One region of the Pseudoalteromonas sp. A3 genome, then DNA from elsewhere that is predicted to be linked to it. Evidence: predicted binding sites of a transcription regulator. Region 1 holds the regulator's gene; each other region holds the start of a gene.

Region 1 (7,767 bases):
CTTCTTCATCATCAAGGCCGGCAAGGCTTAATAAGCTGTGCTCTGCATCTTCACGAATAACATCAACAATATCATCAATGGTGACACGTCCAAGCAAGTGGGCGTTATCATCGACTACAGGGGCCGATATCCAGTTGTGGCGCTCAAATAGCTGAGCAACTTCACTTTCATCCATCGAAATAGGGATAGACTCACAGTCTTCATCCATTAAATCTTGAACAATTTTTTCAGGCGGATTAGTTAACAGTGTACTAAGTGATAATGCACCTAAAAAACAGTTATGTTTATCAACAACGTATAAATCATCGGTGCCCTCTGGCAGCTCACCGCGTAGCCTAATATAACGCAGCACAACATCAAGTGTAACGTCTGGGCGAATGGTCACCGTATCGGTGTTCATTAGCGCGCCTGCTGAGCGCTCTTGGTAAGATAAAGCCTGTGTAGCGCGTTCGCGGTCTTGCGTATCCATAGCGCTAACCACATCTTTGTACACGGTGTCAGGTAGGCTACGTAGGACTTCACCTAAATCATCGTGGCCCATATCCTCAGTGGCCGCGGCAATATGCTCAGGTTCCATTTGTGCAATGATGCCTAAACGTACATCTTCAGAGAGCTCTTCTAGCACATCCCCTTGCACATCTGGGTCAACCAGTTGCCAAAGCATGCGTCTAATTTTATGCGGAGAGGATTCAAGCAGCAGTGCTGTATCACAAGGTGCTGTTTTTGCTAGCATGCGTCTTACTTGAACAAATTGCCCACTATTAAGTGATTTAGTCACTTGTTTTAGTTGCTGTAGTGGATAGTCTTGTTCAAACGCTTCTGGCATTGGCATCCTAAATATTTTTGTGTAATGGAAAGGTGTTTAGTAAGTGGTTTTGCCCACTGTTATTTTCTTTATTTTTTGTGCTAAACCCAATGCTAGGACTAAATTAGTGTTTAAAATTAAGTAACCAAATTTAGCTGGGGCATGGCTTTATTACCCTAAATTAAAGCACTAAATTAGGCGAGTCGGAATACCCTAACTTACTAAATCTTTATAGTTCAGCCTGATAAGTCTTTAACTTATAAGGCTATGGTGCTTTAAATTATTCTTGTTCGTTAAATCGTTGTGCAATTAATTGCCCAACCGCATGCAAAGCTTGCTCTGAATCAGGGCCTTCACAGACTACTTTAACTTCTTTACCTTTACTGCTTTCAAGTAGCATTAAAGCTAATACGCTGTCGCCTGCAGCTTCTTTATCATCTTGGTGTAAGGTGATTTTAGCATCAAACTGCACAGCTAATTGCGCAAGGACCGTTGCCGCTCTGGCGTGTAAGCCTAATTTATTTTTTATTAGAAATGTGTCTTCACAGCGCATAAATTACTATACCTAAACTGAACAGGTTATTATTTTAAGGTTACTTTTCTTGCTCACGATGACGAATTTTGACATTCGGATGCGTCATAGCAAAGCTCTCACCAATGGCTTGCGCTAAATAAACAGAGCGATGTTGACCACCAGTACAGCCAATTGCAATAGTGAGGTAACTACGGTTATTGCGCTCTAAGTGTGGCAGCCAAGTTTGTACAAAGGTTTGAATTTGCCAAGTGAATTTTTGCACTATGCTGTGATTTGCCAAAAAATCTTTTACTGGTTGATCAAGGCCCGTAAGCGGTTTAAGTTCAGGCTCCCAGTGGGGGTTTGGCAAAAAGCGAGCATCAAAAACATAATCAGCTTCTTTAGGTATGCCGTGTTTAAAGCCAAACGATTCAAACGTTACAATAAGTTGCTTATCTTTTTTACCCAGTATTTTTTCGCGAATTGACTCTGCTAATTGGTGCACACTTAAATCGGTGGTATCAAGCATAAAGTCAGCGCGCGTTACAAGTACATCAAGCAGTTCTTTTTCTTTTTTTATTGCTAAATCAAGCGGCAGCGAATCGATGGATAAAGGGTGTAATCTGCGTGTTTCTGAAAAACGTTTGATCAGTGTTTGATCATCACTATCTAAATAAAACAGTGTGGGTTTAGCAAAGTCAGGAAGGTACTCGAGAATATCGTTAAATTCGTCTTGTTCTTTGGGGATATTACGAACATCTATACTAACGGCTATTTTGTCATAGTTATCTGAAACACTTCGCACCAAAGAGGGCAGTAGGTTGACCGGAATATTATCTACGCAATAATAGCCTAAATCTTCAACCACGCGTAAAGCAACCGACTTACCTGAACCAGAACGGCCGCTTATGATAATTAACTCCATTTATAGCCCTTAGTATTTACTACGATTGATCAACAATTACTTGATACAGCTCTGCATCGGTTTTAGCACTACGCAGCTGTTTACAAAATTCTTTGTTGCTCAGTTTATCAGCTATGGTTGCCAGAGTCTTTAGGTGCTGTTGGTTATCGCCATCTGGTACGATGAGTGCAACAAAAATATCAACAGGGCAGTTATCAATAGCATCAAAGTTAACAGGCGTGTCGCTAACAAGTACTAAAGCCAGCGGCTCTTCTACGCCACCCATTCTGCCATGAGGAATGGCGATACCCCGGCCAATACCAGTACTGCCTAGCTTTTCTCTGCTTGCCAGCGCATTAAGAATATCTTGTTGTGGTAAGTAGGGGAGCTTTTCATGAGCTAGCTCACTGATAAACTCTAAAATTCTTTTTTTACTACTAAAAAGGACCGCAGCTTTGCTGCAGTCCTGGCATACTAATGTACTTAATTTCATAATATTAGTGTCTAGCAAGCTTCTCTTTATGTTTTATGACTTGACGATCGAGCTTGTCAATCAACGAGTCTATAGCGGCATACATATCTTGGTGCTCTGTTGAGGCAAATAAATCTGCGCCACTTACATGAATAGTCGCTTCTGCTTTTTGGTTGAGTTTTTCTACATCGAGAATGACATGCACATTGCTAATATGATCTGAGTGCCTTTCTAGCTTTGCAAATTTATTATTTACATAGTCTCTAAGTGAATCAGTTACTTCTACGTGACGACCAGTTAGGTTTAGTTGCATAAGCATTTCCTCTTTGTTTTTTACGTCTTATATCAAACTCTTTCTCTGATTTGACGGTGGAATAGCTAGCGATTCACGGTATTTTGCTATTGTGCGTCTAGCTACTTTAATTCCTTGCTCTGCCAATATATCCGCAATTTTACTATCACTCAATGGTTTAGCTGAGTTTTCCGCGGCAATTAGCTTTTTAATTAGGGCACGTATTGCGGTTGATGAACACTCGCCGCCATTTTCAGTGCTTACGTGGCTTGAGAAAAAATACTTAAGCTCAAAAATACCACGTGGCGTATGCATATATTTTTGCGTAGTAACACGCGAAATTGTCGATTCATGCATTTCTACCATTTCAGCAACATCGTTTAAAACCATTGGCTTCATGGCTTCTGGGCCATGTTCAAAAAATGCCTGTTGCTGTTTTACAATACAGTTTGTTACTTTGAGCAGCGTGTCGTTTCTGCTTTCAAGGCTTTTTATAAACCATTTAGCTTCTTGTAAGTGAGAGCGAATAAATTGGCTATCACCACTTGATTTTACGGTACGTGACATAGCCGCGTACTGACTATTTACGCGTATTTTTGGCATGCTATCTGGGTTTAGCTCTACCACCCAGCGGCCTTTTATTTTTTTAACCGACACATCTGGTATTACATACTCCGACTCTTCCCTTACTATTGTATCTGCAGGTTTTGGGTTGAGGGTATGTATTAGGGTCATGACCTCTTTAAGCTCGTCTTCTTTAAGCTTAGTCTTTTTCATTAATGTACGATAGTCGCGTGCCGCTAATAGATCAATGTGATCGGTTAAGATCATTTTAGTTTGTTCTATAAAAGGGGTGTCTTTATCAAACTGGTTTAGCTGAATACACAAGCACTCTTGTAAACTGCGCGCGGCTATACCTACAGGGTCAAATAACTGAATACGCTTTAAAACGGCTTCTATTTCGTCAAGTTCAACTTCAACTTCGTCATCGTTTTCTTGGTTAAAGCTTTCTAAAATTTCTTCGCAACTTAGCGTTAAAATACCCGAGTCATCTACAGCTTCTACAATGGCAATAGCAATGGCTTCATCAGTGGGGCTAAAAGGAGTAAGCTGAAGCTGCCACATTAAATACTCATGTAGCGTTTCAGTAGAGGCACCTTGATAAATAGACTCATCTTCTGGCATTGGGCCTGAGGATGCCGCAGGGGCTGCGCTCATGTACTCATCCCAAGTTACATCCATTGCCATATCATCGCTAACGGTGTCTTTATTTAAAGCTTCGCCACTGTCTTGCTCGTACTCGCTAGTTGTATCGTCAGCCGATGCGCTTACGGTTACATCATCCGTATCTGCTTTTTGTTCATTTTTTCCAGCCGACTCTTCCGTGTAATCTTGCTCTTCTACTTCTAATAGCGGGTTGCTATCAAGTGCTTCTTGTATTTCTTGCTGGAGATCCAATGTACTGAGCTGCAGCAAGCGAATCGCTTGTTGCAATTGTGGAGTCATTGTAAGTTGCTGGCCCATGCGCAGCTGTAATGATTGCCTCATGTATCTCTAACAATCCTTTTATGTTGTTATAATTAATATTAGCAGATGCTTGTAGGTGTGGCTTAAATGTTACAGCCTAAATTGCTCGCCTAAATAAACATCGCGTACAGTTTTGTCATTTAATACGTGTTCTGGGGTGCCAGATGCAATTAGCTCCCCATGAGAAACAATGTAGGCTTTTTCACAAACATCAAGGGTTTCTCTTACATTGTGATCGGTAATTAATACGCCAATGCCACGGTTTTTAAGATGTTCTATTATTTTCTTTATATCTAACACTGAAATCGGATCAACACCAGCAAAAGGCTCATCCAATAAAATAAATTTAGGGTTTGCTGCCAGTGCTCTGGCAATTTCTACACGGCGGCGTTCACCACCAGAAAGCGCCATACCTTGGCTATCGCGAATATGCTGAATACTAAATTCATCAAGTAAGTTGTTAAGCGTTTCTTCTCGTGCGGCTTTATTGAGCTCTTTACGCGTTTCTAAAATAGCCATTAGGTTTTGATAAACTGTCAGCTTTCTAAATATTGATGACTCTTGCGGCAAATAGCCAATGCCTAAACGGGCGCGGCTGTGCATAGGTAATAACGTAATGTCGTTATCATCAATAGAAATTTTACCTTTGTCGCTAGGTACTAACCCTACAATCATGTAAAAGGTGGTGGTTTTACCTGCGCCATTAGGGCCCAATAAGCCAACAATGCTGCCGGCTTCTACCTCAAGGCCTACATTTTTTACAACTTGGCGGCCTTTATAGCTTTTTGCTAATAGTTCTGCTTTTAAGGTGCTCATGGTTGACCTTCGTTACCTGTTTTTTCTTTAATTTTTGCTTCAACAGGCACTAAAATTGTGTGGACACGATCCGTAGAGTTTTCGTCTTTTTCTGCGCTAATAAGCTGCTGCTGCATGTCGTAGGTAATACTTTTAGCATTAATTTTTTGACCGGCTTGTGCGACTTCAGCATCGCCAACAAGCGTTAAAAAGCGCTTTGCTACGTCGTAACGTACTTCGTTTGCGCTGGCACTCATTACGGTACCGTCGTCTTGTTTTTCTTCGAAGTAGGCTGGGCTGCCAGTGGCAATAAGGAGTTGTTTGTTATCCCCTAAGTCTTCACGTTTATGTACTTCGAGTCGGTCGGCTGTAATTTTGCGATTACCATGCACAATTTCGACGTTCTTTTCAAAAATACCTACGTTTTCTTTAAGTTGGCCTTCTTGACGGTCTGCACTAATAGAAATTTGATTTGCTGGCGGTTGAGCAGCAGGCTCAGCAGCAGAGGCGCTAAATGCAAGCATTAGCGATGGGATAATAAGTATTTTAGTGAGTTTATTGGTCATAATATATTGTTCGCGTATGGTTAATTAGTTTTATTACTTCGGTTTTTAAATCGGCTTCAAGGCCTTTACCGACAATTTTTAAATTAGGCCCAGTGACAACCACTGGCTGCTCAGAGCGCATTGTTAGCGCTTTAATGTCGACTTCGATGTTATCGGCATCGATGTTATCTATCATGGCATTATCAACTAAATTTTTAGCAACCACATTGCCTTCTAAAATAAGTTGTTTATCTTCGTAAAGCGTTGCTTCGTCTGCATTTATTCGCCATGTTTGCTTTTCGTTATACAAGGTGAAAATAGGTTTTTCAAAAAACGTAAAACCAAGCTGTTGGTACAGCTCCATTTTAGCCGCTGTGACTTTATGGCTTATTTTGCCTTGCTCGTCATAGGCTGTTTGCTTAAGCTCTATAGCGGTGTAATCGGGCTTTGCAATTACTTCAGGTTCTTGCTCTGGCGCTACATTGGTTTGGGTAAAATAAGGGTACCAAAGCCAAACCATACAGCCGATGAATAACGCACTGAGTATAACGCGTGCTGCATTCATGAACTGGTGCCTTGTGTTGTAAGCGCTATGCCGTTCTCTAGCATAAGTAAGTCTGTGAGCTCTCTAACGGCGCCAAAGCCACCAGGCATTTGCGTAGTGTAATGCGATAAGCGCTTAATTAGCGGGTGCGCATCGTTAACTGCAACGGCAAAGCCAACGCGCTCCATTACTGGCATGTCAGGGCCATCGTCACCAATATAGGCTATTTGTTCATCAGTTAACTTTAAAGTGTTTTTGAGTTCTTGATAAGCAATAAGTTTGTCTTCTTGGCCTTGATAAATGTGCTGTACGGTTAAGCTGCTCATGCGAGTTTGCACTATTTTTGAGTGACGCCCCGTAATGACCGCAACTTCAAAACCGCTATTGATCAGCGCTTTAATGCCAAAACCATCTTTTGTATTAAATGCTTTTAATTCTTCGCCTTGGTTACCGAGGTAAATTCGGCCATCAGAAAATACACCATCAATGTCGCATATGAGTAGTTTTACTTTTTTGGCGCGTGCTTTGGCATCATCGCTTAGCGGTTGATAGAGATCTTCAAATTGCATTTATAATACTCCTGCTTTTAAGAGGTCTTGCATATTTAAGGCGCCTATTGGCTGGTTTTTATCATTGACAACAATTAAACCATTAATACGTTTATTTTCCATTATGTTTAGGGCTTCAGCTGCAAGTATATCGGCCGTGGCGGTTGTGCATGACTTAGTCATAACCTGGCTAATAGCGGTGCTATGTATATCCACTCTTTGCTCTAAAATACGGCGTAAGTCACCGTCGGTAAAAAGGCCTGCAAGCTGTTGATTGTTATCTACAATAGCGGTCATACCCAGCCCTTTGGCTGACATTTCTATTAACGCGTCTTTAATTGTTTGCGTTACACCTATAATAGGGGTGTTTGTGCCGCTGTGCATTACATCTTTTAAAGTGAGCAACAATCGCTTACCTAAACTGCCACCAGGGTGAGAGAGTGCAAAGTCATCGGCGGTAAAGCCGCGTGCTTCTAAAAGCGCAACCGCCATTGCATCACCCATTGCTAAAGTAGCTGTGGTGCTTGCTGTAGGCGCTAAACCTAATAAACAGGCTTCTTGTTCTACTTTTATGCATACGTGCACATCGGCAAGTGTTGCCATAGTAGAGAGCGGGTTGCCCGTCATCGATATTATTTTTGCACCAAGGCGTTTAAGCACCGGAATAATATTAAGTACTTCGCTGGTTTCGCCCGAGTTTGATATAAGCATAACCACGTCATTTTTGGTTATCATGCCTAAATCACCATGGCTTGCTTCGCCTGGGTGAACAAAAAAAGCAGGGCTGCCTGTACTTGCAAGGGTAGCAGCAATTTTATTAC
Region 2 (7,767 bases), 190 kb from region 1:
GCAATTTGTGTTTTTTGGGAAGCGTGTTAACCACGTGAACCATAACGTGCCTTTTCTGCTGTCGTGAAAATAAAATATATATTAATGCAGGATATACGTAATAAGGTACGAATACTAGTAAATAAAGCTAAAAGCCCCGCAAATGTTAGTAAAATGACAATTTATAGTTGTTTAAGTTTATCGATTTAAACTGATTCTAAAGTGCGCTAAAATCGGCGTTTAAACACCATTTCTAATTGCCTAACACAGTGAGACTAAGCTTATTGAGTTTAGTTGCATTATTCGCATAAAAAATTGTTTTAATTAGGTAGAAATTTGTTATGTTAGCAACATAAGTGCTTTTGGTTTAAATCTGTTTTAAACCCTTATGTAGCAAGTCATCTAGTTGCCCCTTCGTTGGCAGAATTTTGGAGTAATACACAGTGGATTTACAAACCGCTCTAGCAGAGATAAAACGCGGTGCAGAAGAGATATTAATTGAAGACGAATTAGTTGAAAAACTAAAGTCGGGCAAAAAGTTAAAAATTAAAGCCGGTTTCGATCCTACCGCGCCAGACTTACATTTAGGTCACACTGTACTAATTAATAAAATGAAAACCTTTCAAGATTTAGGTCATGAGGTTATTTTCTTAATTGGTGACTTTACCGGCATGATTGGCGATCCAACAGGCAAAAATGTAACACGTAAACCACTGACCCGTGAAGATGTACTTGCCAATGCTGAGACTTATAAAGAGCAAGTTTTTAAGATTTTAGACCCAGCTAAAACCACCGTTGCGTTTAACTCTTCGTGGATGGAAAACCTGGGTGCCGCAGGTATGATCAAACTTGCAGCTAATCAAACTGTAGCGCGTATGCTAGAGCGTGACGACTTTAAAAAGCGTTACGGCAGCGGCCAACCTATTGCAATTCACGAATTTTTATACCCACTCGTACAAGGTTGGGATTCGGTTGCACTTGAGTCAGACGTAGAGCTTGGTGGTACTGATCAGCGCTTTAACCTTTTAATGGGCCGCGAGCTTCAAAAAGTAGAAGGCCAAAAGCCTCAAACAGTATTAATGATGCCATTGCTTGAAGGCACTGACGGCGTTCAAAAAATGTCTAAGTCGCTTGGTAATTACATTGGTATTACTGATGCGCCAAACGATATGTTTGGTAAAGTAATGTCGATTAGCGACGTACTTATGTGGCGCTACTACGACTTACTAAGCAGCTTATCAATCGAAGAAATTGCAGCGCAAAAACAACGCGTAGAGCAGGGCACTAATCCGCGTGATATTAAGATTGAGCTGGCGAAAGAGTTAATTGCACGTTTTCACAGTGAAGAAGCTGCGCAAGCCGCACACGATGACTTTATCAAACGTTTTCAGAAAAAAGCGCTACCTGATGAAATCCCTGAGCTGACAATTACCATTGCAGAAGAAGGTATTTTAATTGCTAACTTACTTAAAGAAGCTAATTTAGTAGCCAGTACTTCTGAAGCAATGCGCATGATTAAGCAAGGTGCAGTAAAACTTAACGGTGAAGATAAAATCACTGATACAAAACTTGAAGTAGCAAAAGGCACGACCGCTATTTACCAAGTAGGTAAGCGTAAGTTTGCCAACATTACTGTAGCGTAAGCGCAGTTAAAACTAAAAACCAGCTTAGGCTGGTTTTTTTGTGCGCGCATTTTGGCTGCTAAAAAACCACTAAATCAGCTTTAATATCTCAATACTGATAATGACTAACAGCCAAAATGCACGCGCTTGATTTAATCTATTTATGATCACAGGGACGTCTTCGGCTTTTGGGAGTCTCTCGGTTCCAATACGCATTTTATTAAAACGCTTACCAAAATAAACCGCAGGGCCGCCTAGCTGTACGCCAATAGAGGCGGAGCACACACTTAAAATCCACCCTGTATTTGTTTGATAAAAGTGTCTGCCATAGTGCTTTATGTAATGCATACTTTGTTTACTGGCTTTGCTTGCGGCAATGGTTAATGCAAGTGAGCGTACGGGGATAAATTCGATTATAAACAAAAGTATTTTAAGCGGTTTTAAAAAGTGGCTATTAGGTGAAATATCGGTGCGCCAAGCATGCTGCATTAAAGTCAGTAGCCGATACGCTAAAGCGGCAATTGGCCCAAGTAATAAAAATATAAATATAACGGTAAAGTAATTACGGGCAGTTCGTAAAATTAAGCTTTCAATTAAGGCTTTGATAATACCTGGCGCTGAGAGCTTATTGACCTCTCGGGCAAGCAGTGGCTTTACGAGTTCACGCGCGGTAGATTTTTGGTTTTGTTTTACTAACTTTGCAACACGCAGGGCTTTTTTTTCAATCGCTTTGCTTTCTAGGCACAAATATAAAATGAGGCCCGCTAGCAGCTCAGGATAAAAGGCAAATTCAAGCAGTAACACAATAATAATAAGAATAACGCTTAAAACTAGCGCACAGGCAAGAGTGGAGGCTAAATAAAGGTAACTTTTAGGCTCACTTGGTTTATAAACCCGTTTTCCTATAGCACTAAATACAGCGGTTAATACTGTATTAGGGTGATACCAGCTTTTTAACGGGAAAAAGCGCTCAGCAATGAGCGCCACAAAAAAGGCAATAAAGTCCAAATGGTTTTGAACAATATTGCTTAGCATTTACAGTGTAACTTTTGTTAGTTTTTCCAATAGTGCAACAACCATTTTTGATGAATTGATTGATGCAGTCTCTAAGTATTCTTCAAACGATTGCGGCGACTCTTTACCGGCAATGTCAGACATAGAGCGAATAACCACAAATGGCGTATTAAGCGCAAAACACGTTTGTGCAATAGATGCGCCTTCCATTTCTACTGCAAGCATTGTAGGAAAGTCGCTGCGTGCTTTATCAATTCGTACTGGATCACACATAAATGAATCACCCGTACAAATTAAGCCGACTAAGGTTTTTACTTCGCTAATTTGCGCAATGGTTTGCTCGGCAGCTTCAACTAGTTTTGGGTGTGCGGCAAAGCCTGCTGGCATTTGTGGAACTTGGCCAATTTCGTAGCCAAAAGCGGTTACATCTACATCGTGATGACGTACTTCTGAAGAGATAACAACATCGCCAACACTTAGAGAGGGATCAAAGCCACCGGCAGAACCTGTGTTAATAACACAATCAGGATTAAAGTTATCAATTAATAACGTGGTTGCAATCGTTGATGCCACTTTACCAATACCCGATTGCACAAGTGTTACTGTATTACCTGCTAATTCGCCTGTGTAAAAGGTAAACCCTGCTTTAGTTAGCACTTGTGGGTTTTGCATTGCTTCACGTAAAATTTTAACTTCTGGCTCCATTGCGCCAATAATACCAACATTCATAGTGTTTGATTCCTGAGTTTGAATACGTAGATTATACGTGAAGTTAGCAATAAAAAACAAAAAAGCGAGCTGTTTTACGGCTCGCTTTAAATACTTTTAGGAGAGTATTTAATTCTATTTTAAATTTCGGCTAACGCAGTGGTTTGCGCTTTAGCCTGAGAAGGTGACAATACCGCAGGTTTACTTACACGATTACGTGTTGGACGAGCCGATTGCACCGCTGCAGGTTTGCCTAATTTAAACATAATTGCATCGCGCACCTCAGAAGGGCGGTAGCCTGATTTTACTTTCATACGAATATGTGGAATGCCAGCAGATTCTAAAGCGCCGTTTACAAACCAGTCGCGCTGCGCTTTGTGGCCATCTTTATTGGCGTTGTTAACCAAATCGACCGCTGCCACTATCGTCATTTTTTCTTTATCTACCAGCACAAAATCGAGTTGTTTATTTTTAGCTTTAGCTAAAGCTGCACGTTTTGATTTAGCAGAAAGGCCTTGCTTGCAGTCGATTACATCGATGAGTTTGACGCGGCTCACAATTTTATATTGATCGCCTACCGCACGCTCTAAAAGATTTAAAAATGCACCCTCAACCTGTGTAAACACGGTTTGTTTGCGGGTAAAAGGATAGGGATTGCCGCCATCATCACTAAATTTTGACGCAACCACAGAGGCCCCAACCACTAATACTAAAATTGATAATAAAGCGAATTCCATACGGTAACTCCATAACAACAAATTGACACTGCTCAAGTAAAGCAATTTACGTGCCTAAAAATTGGTTGTTATGGCTAATTACCGTATGTATTTATTATTAATGCAGCAGGGCTGTTAGGCTTTGTAACCGCCCTCAATTCCTTTAACGGCAATAGCGACTGCATCATGCGCATGGAGCGATTCGTAATGGTTGATTTGTAGCCAGTAATCACTAAAGTTATCGTTTTCAAGAACCGCTTTAATTTTACGTGCAGCGTCTTCACAAAACATTAAATTTTGACCGTTAAGGCGGGCAAATTCTTGCTCATCTTCACGTTTTACTGCCGCTTGTACCGGGGTTTTTAGTTCAGCTTCTAATGTATCAATTAAATTTACTACGTCAAATTCACTAATCGTGTTGTCTAGCTTTACTTTAACGTTTGCAATTGAACGCTGTGAGTGAGGCGTTGCCACAATACCCTGCGTTGTACCTAGCCATGCTAAAACGTCTTTTTGATTAAGTGTTTCTTGATTAAACTTTTCGCTAAAAGCATTTTGAATAAGTTGGCGAGCAAGTGCTGCAGAGCATGGACAGGTTGATGAATAAGTAACATCAACGCTTAGCTCGTAGCTAATTGCGCTATTTTCAATAGTGCTGGTTAGGGTAATTGGGTAGCTTTTCCAACCTGCTTTACCGCTTAACAACGATTTACGACGCAGCGGTAATTCAAATTTAAACTCTATTTGAGCTTTGTCACTTAATCCTTCGTGGCTGGTGATAAAGGTATCGAGTGCTTGAGCTAAAGTTTGTGGGTTAACTTGTTGCTCTGTTGAGAGTAAATCAAGCGCTAAAAATAAACGCGACATATGAATGCCTTTAGCGTCTTCTTTATGCAAATTAACAAAGGCACGCGCTTTTGCGTTAACGGTAACGGGTGCTAAATCTTTCGATTCAAAAATAAATGGCAGTTCTATTTCGCCCATACCAACCCAGTCTAACTTACCTGTTTGTAAGGCGGGAGCCGTATCAGCTATATCGGGCATGTTGGTTTGCATGTGCGCTACTCGTTATTGGTCATAATAAAGCGCAGCATTTTACACTAAATAATTTATTGCTGAAATGATGAGTTTAACAAGTAGGCAAAAGTAAACATGAAAATTTTCTGTTTTTGTCGCACAACATGAATATAGCTAATAGAAAAATGCTAAAATCTGCTGCAAAATGCGTTTGACTATTAATAGGCACTTTTTATTTATGCCTAGTAACGAGATACACTGACCTATGACCGATTCTTCTTTGAGCCCTTGGGCTCGAGTACTTTCTAGTTTAATAACTCGCTTTGGCGAGTTAAAAACCGCGGCAATGTGCTACGCGCTTTTATTAGGCGTGTCGCTTATATTGTCGAGTATGTTTTATTATGTGGCACTGGGTGAGGTTAATTTAGTTGATATTTTAGCTGTGGTATTTTTTACTGCGGTTGTATCTCCCTTTATGATCAGTATTTTACTCAACTCGATTAGACAATTAGATGCCTCATACGCTTATTTAGACAGCGCCACAAAACAAGAAAAGCTGTTAAACCAAACATTAAAAGATAATATCAACCGCCTCAACATTGAAATAGATGAGCGAAAAATGGCTTTTCATGCCAAGCATCGCGCCATTGAAGAGCTTCGCCGCGAAATAGCAGAGCGTAAAAAAACACAACAAGAACTAGCTCAGCAAGGCATGCTCCTTCGCTCTATTGTCGACTCTTCTCCCGATTTATTTTATTACCGAGATAACAACGGCGTGTTTGCCGGCTGTAATAAAATGTTTGAAGAGGTTATGGGCAAAACCAGCGCTGAACTAATTGGTAAAACAGTGGAGCAGATTTTCCCAAGCTACTTTTTAGCAGAAGTACTCAGAACCGATAAACAAGTCGAGCAAACGCATCAAGCGCTGACAATTGATGTTGAATATATGGTTAATGGTGAAAACCGTTGGTTTGAGCTGCGTAAATTACCGTTTATAAACGATCAAGGTGACTACATAGGTTTGCTTGCATTTGGCCGTGATATAACCAGCCGTAAAGAAGCAGCACAAGCGCTTGAAACAGCCTATAAGGATAAAGGTAAGTTTATAGCAACGCTTAGTCATGAGCTGCGCACGCCATTAAATGGCATTGTAGGTTTAACCCGCATGCTGCTTGATACAGAGCTTAATAAGCAGCAACGCAGTTGGTGTAATACGGTGTTTTCGAGTGCTGAAACCTTAGGTAATATTTTTAACGATATTATAGATTTAGATAAAATAGACCGAGAGCAATTAGATATAGCAACCGACTCTATTAACGTTTCAGACTTTATTAACGATGTAGTGAACTTTGCCGGCTTAATTGCTGAACAAAAAGAGCTTGAATTTTCAATTGAGCGAAATGGCACATTAGATGTTTATGCACTCCTAGACCCAACGCGTTTACGCCAAGTGGTATGGAACTTAATTAATAATGCCGTTAAGTTTACCCAGCATGGCGAGGTAAAACTCACATGTAGCCGAGAAGAGCGTAACGATGGACCGTGGCTTGAACTTAAAATATCAGACACAGGGCAGGGGATCCCAGAGGATCAACTCTCGCGCATATTTGATATGTACTACAAAGCCCCAGATTTAAGCGGTAAAAACGCGATTGGCTCAGGCATTGGTTTAGCCGTAACCAAAGCGTTGGTCAGTGCAATGAAAGGCACTATTTCGGTAACCAGTACAGAAGGTGAAGGCAGCTGCTTTACCGTGCACATACCGCTTAGCTTATGTGTAGCGCCTACCGAACAAAGCTATGCAGGTAGAGGTTTATATATTTTACTTGTAGAGGATGTGCCATTAAATGCTGAAATTGCGACTAACCTGTTAGAGCAGCGCGGCCATGAAGTAATTTGGGCCGAAACGGGTGAAGATGCACTCTCGTTTGTAGAAACCGAAGACGAGCTAGATTTAGTACTACTTGATATGCAACTGCCCGATATAAATGGTGATGAGGTGGCAAGACAAATACGTGCCGATAGCCATTTTGATAAACTACCTATCGTTGCGCTTACAGCGAATGTACGTAGCGCCGAAGAAGACTTAGAAGGTATTTCGGTGCAAGGGGCGCTTGCTAAACCGATTAATACAATAAAGCTTGATAAAATGCTAGCTGATTTGTTTGATATTCAACAAAGTGAATCAGACAAACCGCTGCTCACGGTAAGTAAAGAAGCGCTTGAGGGCATTAATGCAGGTGTGCTTGATGTTGAAACCATTGAAGACTTTGTAAACTCTATGGGGCTTGAAGTATTTAAGCGCAGCAGTGGTTTGTTTGAAAAACTAAACCCGCAATATCAGCAAGAGCTGCAAAGCGTGTTAAATGCAAACGACAGGGAAGAGTACAAATCGGTGGCGCATAAGCTTAAAGGTGCTGCGGGCTCTGTAGGATTAAACGACGTACAGTTACATGCTAAAAAGATGGAACACGGTGCGCTTGATGAATCAGATGAAGTACTAAAAGAATGGTTGGATACATTGGCAGATAAAATAAATGAAGGACAAATTGCCCTTCATTCGTTTTTACAATTATTAGAGTAAGCGGTTTACTCTAATTAAGCGTCGATTTTACCAATAAAGCGGTAACCTTCACCATGGATGGTGCTGATTAGCTCAGAAGTAGAATTATCACTTTCGAAGTGCTTACGAATACGACGAATCGTTACAT
Region 3 (7,767 bases), on a different contig from region 1:
GCGAGATATGCAGCCAGCTGCCAATAAGCAAAAAGCCGAGTTTTTATACCAACAAGTTATTGAGCTAATTAAAGACATGCAAGCGCAAAAGGTATTACTACCTGGGGAAAAGCTTCCTTCGCTTCGTAAAATGGCCAGTAACTTACATATTAGCATTCCGACGGTTAAGCAAGCGTATCAAGCGTTAGAAGATCAAGGGTTAGTAGAGGCACGTGAAAAATCGGGCTACTTTTTAACGGTGCTTAATACGGTTTACAGCTTGCCAAAGCGTGTAAAACTAAGCCGCGAGCCTGTCACTGTAAATAAACAAGCGTTAATAGAGCAGGTATACAGCGCTATTCATCAACCTAATGTAATTGCCTTTGGTATTGCCAATCCCGTTGCTGCCGCGCCTACCGATAAAGCTTTAGCCCGTACCATGCGCCGGGTTATGACAATTGCTGGGGCGAGTGTTATTAATTATGGCCCTATTGATGGTTTTGCTGCGCTTAAAAAGCAATTAGTGCATAGATACTTAGGCTTTGGTATTGGTGTAAATATAGATGAACTGGTGATCACCAATGGCGCGCAAGAGGCGCTGGCTATCGCACTTAAGTGTGTTACTAAGCCCGGCGATGTGGTTGCAATTGAAACCCCCTGTTATCACGGCATTATTGAACTAATAGAGAGCTTAGGATTAAAGGCGCTTGAAATTCCGCTATGCCCCGACAATGGTATTTGGCTTAACGACCTAGCTCAAGCGCTTGAGCAACATGATATAAAAGCATGCTTGTTTTCGACCGCCATAAATAACCCGGTTGGCAGCTTTATGAGCGATGAAAGCCGTAAGCAAATGGTGGACTTAATAGAGTCACATAATGTTGTTCTTATAGAAGATGATGTGTACGGTGATCTGCACTTTACTGCCAAGCGTGGCACGCCCGCTTTAGCGTATTCAAAAAATGGGCTTGTGATCAGCTGCGCCTCGTTTTCAAAAACGGCTGCACCAAGTTATCGAGTAGGTTGGTTAATAGCAGGCAAGTTTGCAGGTCAAGCGCGCCGGCATAAGCGTGCATTAAGTTGCTCTGCCTCACTTATAAATCAGTGGACGCTTTCTGAGTTTATAGCCAGTGGTGAGTATGACCGTAATTTAAAAGTACTTAGGCAGCGCTTACGTAATAACAAAGAGCGCATGCGGTGGTGCTTATTAAACGCGATGCCTAAAAATACACGTATTAGTGACCCTAAAGGTGGGTGTGTTATTTGGCTTGATTTAGGCCAAGGGGTAGACAGTCAAAAGTTATTTTTACTGGCGCTAGAAGCTGGTATTAGCATAACCCCCGGACTTATTTTTTCAGCGAGTAATAAGTATAAAAGCTGTATTAGGCTAAGTTACGGGGTGCAGTGGAGCGAAAAAATAGAGCAGGCTATTACCACGTTAGGTGCGCTGGCTCACACGCTAAAAGAATAAAAAAGCAGCACCTAATATACAAGTGCTGCTAAAGGGATGTTAAATACGGTGCGGTGTATTAATTTTGTTTAATGGTAAATAACTCGTAGCCTTTTAGCTGCGGTAACTGCGCTACTAATTGCTCTTCTTGCTGTGCTATGTTGGCAAAGCTGTCGCATAAAGAGTTGGCACGCTTTTCAAGCGCACTGGCATGCAGCTCTACTTTTTCTTCTATTTGCGCGCCCATATTTTCCATGCGTTGCTCAAATGCATCCATATCTCCACCCGAACCAAGCAGCTCAGAGCCTAAAGCAACTAAAATACTGCCCATTGATTGCATAACGGCAGACTCAACCACGGTTTCTATTTGCTCCTCAAATTGGTGTTCAAAGTTTTCACCAAATTGATTAAAGCTTTGTTGGCCCATTACAAACGTACCTTGTTGATAAAAGGTGTTTTCTACTTCAAGTCTTATATCGTCCATCAGGCCAGATAAGTCATCAAGGCCATCAATATTAAATGCGTTAGCTACTTCCTCTAATGCTACACCGGCTATTTTTACTCCGTCTAGGGCAATATTAGCGACCTCAGGTAGCTGCGTACGTAAGTTGTCTGAATACTGGGTAAGCGCTTGGCGCTGTTCGCTGTTAATGGATACTTGTTCGCCATTTATAGTTAAGTTGCCATTGCTGTTAAAGCGCATGAATTGATTAGATGCGGTAAAAATTTCTAATTCGCTAGGTTTAATGCGTACATCGTTTTTAAACTCTACATTGCACTGTTCATTGCTAAACGAAATGCCCGCATTGTTATCGTTATGTGCCATTGCAGCGGGTGTACAAATTAAAGCGCTTACTAATAGTAAATTTTTCATGTTTATTCTCTAATAATTGTTGATGACAGCTAAGTATTAACAAGTTTGGTGCCATTATTTATTTTTATTTTAAAACAGTGGGTTATGAAAATTTGTGTGTTTTTAATGATTTTTAATTTTGATAAATAAACTACTTTTTAGTCAAAAACACTAAAAATAAATAAATGATAAATTTTATTTGTCGAAACGATAAAAAACTCTCACTTTCCACTTTCTTAATTTAGCGCTATTTATTCACAATATTGACATGAAGGCTATTTACGATAGTCACGTGGCTTTATTTTGGTGCTAATTTGTTCGTATTTTAGCGCTAAACATTTTTAATTTACCAAGTGCAGGAATAAACCTGAGTTGGTCTCAAACACTTTATGGAGTGGGTTGTGGGTAAGACATTTAGTTACGATGCGCTAGATGATGATTTTGTTGAAGACGAGTACGAAATGGTCGGGCGCAATCAGCATGACAAAAAAAAGCAAAAGGTGAAAAAGAAGTTGGAAGATTACCTTGAGCAAAAACGTTTGCGTAAAAACCTAGGTGAAGACGACTTAAACGATTACATAGACTAAATTGTGCTAGTTAAATAATGCGCCTTTTTATTAGGGTTTGAATGTGCGTTTACGCATATTTAAAGGCTAAACATTGGCAATAAAGAGGCTTTATGCCTCTTTATTACTTATTGTGTACTTAATTTAGCGAGTGCTTGTTGAATAGTGGTTTCTAGCTTTTCTGGTTTTGTAAAAGGCGCATAGCGCTTGATAGGTGTGCCATCGGACGCTATCAAAAACTTGGTGAAATTCCACTTTATTTTGCGTGTTAAAAAGCCGGGTAAGGCCGATTTTAAATACCTAAATACAGGGTGGGCGTGACGACCGTTTACATCAACCTTAGCGGCCATTAAAAAGCTTACCCCGTAATTGATTAAACAACCTTGTTGTATTTGCGTTGCGTCGCCTGGCTCTTGCTGACCAAATTGATTACATGGAAAACCAATAATAACCAATCCGCTTTTTGCGTACTTACTATGAAGAGTTTGTAGCGACTCGTACTGCTTAGTAAAACCACACTCACTTGCGGTATTAACAATAAGCACAACCTTGCCTTCAAAGTCGCTAAAATTAATTGTTTTACCGTTTAACGCAGTAGCCGTTAATTGATGAAATTCATGCATGATGGATGCTTTTTTATTGTTGTTAGCTACATTCTACCCGCTGTAGCGCGTTACTAAAAGTATAAAATTTAGGCTTGTTAATACCGCGCTTAACTATGCGCTAATGGGTTGGCTGTTATTTAGGGCGTGTTGAACTTTGCGGATTGAAATTTGTTCAACCTAGGGGCGATCAAATCGCGGCGCGAGGTTTGTAACCTAGTGGGCTAAGTAAAAACCGAGCAACAAAGAGTTTATCGCCCCTAGGCAGAACCCAAAGGGCAGCGCATGTTTGGCATTTATGCTACGTTATCGCCTATTTATGGGGAATAACCACACTTCACAGGCTCTGCCTTGCCTAAAAACCAAACATACTGCTGCAAATTCAAACGCCAAAGGTCAACACGCCCTAGTTTAAAATTAAAAATAACCCCATACTGGCAAGCGTTGTGTAATAAATATTATGTGTTTTGTAGGCAACAATAATGGCAACGATAGCTGCGCTTAAATAAGGGTTATGCCAGTTTAGGTTGAGCCCGTCTTCATTTATAAAAATAATGGGTACCCAAATAGCGGTTAGTACAGCGGGTGCGCTAAAGCTTAAAAACTGCTGCATTTTAGGGCCCACTTTAAAACCAAGGCGTTGATGTAAAAATAAGTAACGAGTAAAAAAGGTAATACACGCCATTAATAATATAGTGAGCATCATAATGGGTTGTCCTTTTTTTGTGTAAGCCTTGCAGTAAAGTAGCCTGCACTCATTGCAAGTAGAGCAGCACAAACCAACCACAACTCAAACCCCGTGCTTTTTAAAACTGTGGCGCTAATACCCGCAACAATCACAGTAACCAGCGAGGCTAAATTTTTTATGCCCGGTACCACAAGAGCAATAAATGTAGCTGCAATAGCAAAGTCGAGCCCTAAATTTGTTAAATCAGGGAGCACACTTCCTGCAACTATGCCTATGAGTGTCCAAAGGTTCCATGCAATATAAAAACTAAAACCCGCGCTTAAAGCGTATATTAGGCGCGCTTTTGTTTTATAGGCTTTGCGGTGATGCGAAAAGGCAAACAGCTCGTCGGTTAGTACAAAACTTATTGGTAAGCGCCACCGTAATGGCTGTGAAATAACTTTATGGCGTACGGCTAAACCGTATAAAAAATGCCGAGAGCTAATAATAAATGTGGTAAATAAAATAGTCAGTAAAGGGGTGTTACCGGCCATTAGTTCAATTGCAACTAATTGTGCAGAACCCGCGAATACAAGTAATGACATTGCTTGTGTTTCAAAGGCACTAAAGCCATTTTGAATCGCTAAAGAGCCACATAATATTCCCCAAGGAACGACCGCCAGGCAAAGCGGGAGCATATCAAAAAAACCTTTTAATACTGCGCGTTTAGTTATATTCATTAATACAAGTAAGTAATAAGTTTGTGCGTTTAGTGTGCCATAAATAGCGCTTTATGTAATATCATTAATGCAGCGGTAGTAAAACTTTGGAATAATGGCTTTAGTATCAAAATAATGTGCCAGAGCCTGGCAACAAGTTGAGGATGTATATGCAAAGTATAAAAGTATGGGATGGCTTTATAAGAAGCTTTCATTGGTTATTAGTGATTAATATTGCTGTGCTTTACTTTAGCATTGACGAGGGCATGATTGAGCTTCATTTTGTGGCTGGCTTTTTCGCAATCGCATTAATAGTGACCCGTTTAGTTTGGGGGCTGGTGGGCAGTAAAACGGCAAAGTTAAGCGCGTTACTGCACTCGCCAATAGCAGTATTTAAAGAGTTTAAAAATCCTAGTAAAGGGGTGGGTCATTCGGCGCCAGGTAGCTACATGGTTTTGTTGTTTTTTGTACTTATTATAGTGCAGTTAGTGACCGGGCTAATGAGCAGTGATGGCATTTTGACTGATGGGCCTTTGGTTGAGTATGTGTCGAGCTCAACGGTTGATTTTGCAAATTGGCTGCACCGCCTTAATTTCGATATTTTATTTTATGCCATTTGTCTGCATGTTACTGCCATTGTTGTGTATAAAATAAAAGGAAAACCACTTGTCAAAGCAATGATCACCGGTAAACAGGCTAACAGCGAGCAAGCCACTCAAACTAATATAGATAACACGAAAGCTCCTTGGTTGGCGTGGGCTATTTTTGTTGGATTGTTAGTGCTACTGGCAGTTACGTGGGGCAAAGAACCACTTAGTTATTTGCTAAGTTAATAGCTAACAAAAAAACAAAACGGCGCATAAAGCGCCGTTTTAGTGTGTATTGTTTTAATTGTAATTAGTCTTTAAATTGCTTGTGGCAATCTTTACAGCCTTTGGCCCATGCGCCAAATGCCTTACCAATTACCGCCTTATCGCCAGATTGAGCTGCTAAAGCTAGCTTATCTGCATTGGCAGCAAAGGCATTGGCTTTTTTAACAAAGGTTGCATTATCAGACCATACATCAGCTAATGCTGCTGTATCACCTTTATCAGTGCCTTCGTAAAACGCTTCCCACGGCATTTTAGAAAGGGCTGCTGCGTTATTAGCGCGCATTTTAAATTGCTCTGCATCAAAAGGAATTTTACCTTTTAGCATCGCGCCCATATCGCTAATTTGCACTGAAATCATAGAAAACGCAGCTTGACGGTATTCAATAGCATCACTTGGCTCTTTAAATGCAGTATTTGCAGATACGCTAAGTGTACATGTTGCTAAAGCAACCCCTGCTAAAAATTGTTTTAATTTCATGTTTTGCCCCTGTAAGAAATTATATCTACTAATTAGACATCTTGAATCGATTACTTATTTTATTCAAGTGAAACTTTAATGTCTCGCAGCTTGTTTTCTGAATATATCATTACACCTTGTCAGTTTATTGTTAACGACTGTAAACGGTGAGTTGCTATTAAGTGCCCTGTTGTGTACCTTGAGTCATCATAAAAATAATTAACGAAGGAAGTTTATGAAGCATAATATTTTTAAAATGTCGGCACTTTCTGCCGCAGTAGTTATGACGCTAGCAGGGTGTGGTGGCAGCGACAATGACAATAATAGCCAAGTTGCTGTAGTAACTGATGTTGCACCAAAAGCAAGCGATGTAGCCGTTGCCGGTTTAAAGCAATGGGTACCTGTAACTGCTGAGTTTAATGCAAGTGATAACGATGGCGATACACTTAGTTATACATTTACTGAAAATGGTGAAGCGGTTGAAGCGCAGGATGGCGTATATACTTTTAGCCATGGCTTACTAACTGTTGAAGGCGATACCTTTACTTACGTTCCTGTTTCAGGCGAAGACGCGGTAATCGATTACACCGCTAATGCAAATGGTAAATCGGCGTCTGCGCAATTAACGATTAGTGATATTGCGTCAGATCCTTTGGCTAATCAGCAATGGCACCTGCGTAACACAGGTCAAAAGTCGTACGCTCTAAGCGATGAAATGAAACAAGGCCTAATTGATTTATATGTCAACCAATTAGGTTACAGCGAAGAAGAAGCGCAAACTATTTTTGACGAGGATTTTGCTGAATCAGAAGCAGAAGAATTGGTTGCTGGCGAAGATATGAACGTAGCAGCTGCGTACGCTCAAGGTGTTACAGGTGCTGGCGTAACGGCGGTTGTTGTTGACTCTGGTATGGAAATTCGTCACGAAGACTTAGTTGATAACGTGTTACCAAACCGTTCTTTAAATTTAGATGTTGATGTGTTGGATCGCACCGACCCTACAAGTATGTCAAACAGTGGCGACCACGGTACCAGTGTTGCAGGCTTAATTGCAGCGAAAGGTTGGAATGGTAAGGGCGGGCGCGGTGTTGCACCAGATGCTGGTCTAATTGGCATGAACTACCTAGGTGGCGATAAAATTGAGCAAACTGATTTACTCGCGCATGGTTTCCCAGGTAGCGGCATTAGCACGTCAGAAAATATTTCTGCTTTTAACCGCAGCTACGGTATTACCTTCCCAACGTTTATTGGCTACTCAGAGCTAGATGAAGCTATCGAGTCTTACCCTAACCTTAACCTTCGTGATGGTAAAGGTGCCCTAAACATGAAATCGAGCGGTAACTCGTTTGTAGATGGTAGCGGTGAAGGGTCATTATGTGCCGATAATGGCGCAAATGAGCTAGGTCTTACTTGTTATAACGGCGCGTTTGAGCCAAGCCAAGGTCATCCATATTACTTAAGCGTTGCAGCTGTAAATGCTGATGGTACGCATACAAGCTACTCAAGCGGTGGTGCTAACTTAATGGTTTCAGCCCCTGCGGGTGAATATGGGCGCTGGGCGCCTGCCATGGTAACAACTGATCAAATGACCTGTATTAATGG

The links. Region 1 encodes sigma-54, which starts transcription at its own class of promoters, with help from an activator protein. Its sites were predicted from a motif close to GTTGGCACGNNNNTNGNNT; they were not measured.
Region 2: the regulator sigma-54 is predicted to act here: its motif matches at 4,100-4,118, upstream of OIZ54_RS12025 (DUF2726 domain-containing protein).
Region 3: the regulator sigma-54 is predicted to act here: its motif matches at 2,341-2,359, upstream of OIZ54_RS18915 (YggN family protein).

The regions. Positions count from the first base shown of each region.
Region 1 covers NZ_JAPCKL010000006.1:200,623-208,389, reverse strand. The annotation lists gene mgtE (magnesium transporter) at 1-826, opposite strand, end outside; gene OIZ54_RS12940 (HPr family phosphocarrier protein) at 1,086-1,358, opposite strand; gene rapZ (RNase adapter RapZ) at 1,399-2,244, opposite strand; gene OIZ54_RS12930 (PTS sugar transporter subunit IIA) at 2,264-2,716, opposite strand; gene hpf (ribosome hibernation promoting factor) at 2,721-3,008, opposite strand; gene OIZ54_RS12920 (RNA polymerase factor sigma-54) at 3,036-4,535, opposite strand; gene lptB (LPS export ABC transporter ATP-binding protein) at 4,605-5,330, opposite strand; gene lptA (lipopolysaccharide transport periplasmic protein LptA) at 5,327-5,875, opposite strand; gene lptC (LPS export ABC transporter periplasmic protein LptC) at 5,865-6,419, opposite strand; gene kdsC (3-deoxy-manno-octulosonate-8-phosphatase KdsC) at 6,416-6,967, opposite strand; gene OIZ54_RS12895 (KpsF/GutQ family sugar-phosphate isomerase) at 6,968-7,767, opposite strand, start outside.
Region 2 covers NZ_JAPCKL010000006.1:9,539-17,305, reverse strand. The annotation lists gene OIZ54_RS12045 (peptidoglycan DD-metalloendopeptidase family protein) at 1-43, opposite strand, end outside; gene tyrS (tyrosine--tRNA ligase) at 423-1,622, shown strand; gene OIZ54_RS12035 (cobalamin biosynthesis protein) at 1,692-2,636, opposite strand; gene mtnN (5'-methylthioadenosine/S-adenosylhomocysteine nucleosidase) at 2,637-3,344, opposite strand; gene OIZ54_RS12025 (DUF2726 domain-containing protein) at 3,464-4,060, opposite strand; gene folE2 (GTP cyclohydrolase FolE2) at 4,175-5,095, opposite strand; gene arcB (aerobic respiration two-component sensor histidine kinase ArcB) at 5,322-7,640, shown strand; gene arcA (two-component system response regulator ArcA) at 7,655-7,767, opposite strand, start outside.
Region 3 covers NZ_JAPCKL010000016.1:22,127-29,893, forward strand. The annotation lists gene OIZ54_RS18910 (PLP-dependent aminotransferase family protein) at 8-1,450, shown strand; gene OIZ54_RS18915 (YggN family protein) at 1,509-2,303, opposite strand; gene OIZ54_RS18920 (PA3496 family putative envelope integrity protein) at 2,684-2,869, shown strand; gene OIZ54_RS18925 (glutathione peroxidase) at 2,977-3,471, opposite strand; gene OIZ54_RS18930 (AzlD domain-containing protein) at 3,857-4,156, opposite strand; gene OIZ54_RS18935 (AzlC family ABC transporter permease) at 4,153-4,857, opposite strand; gene OIZ54_RS18940 (cytochrome b/b6 domain-containing protein) at 5,007-5,669, shown strand; gene OIZ54_RS18945 (c-type cytochrome) at 5,734-6,186, opposite strand; gene OIZ54_RS18950 (S8 family serine peptidase) at 6,401-7,767, shown strand, end outside.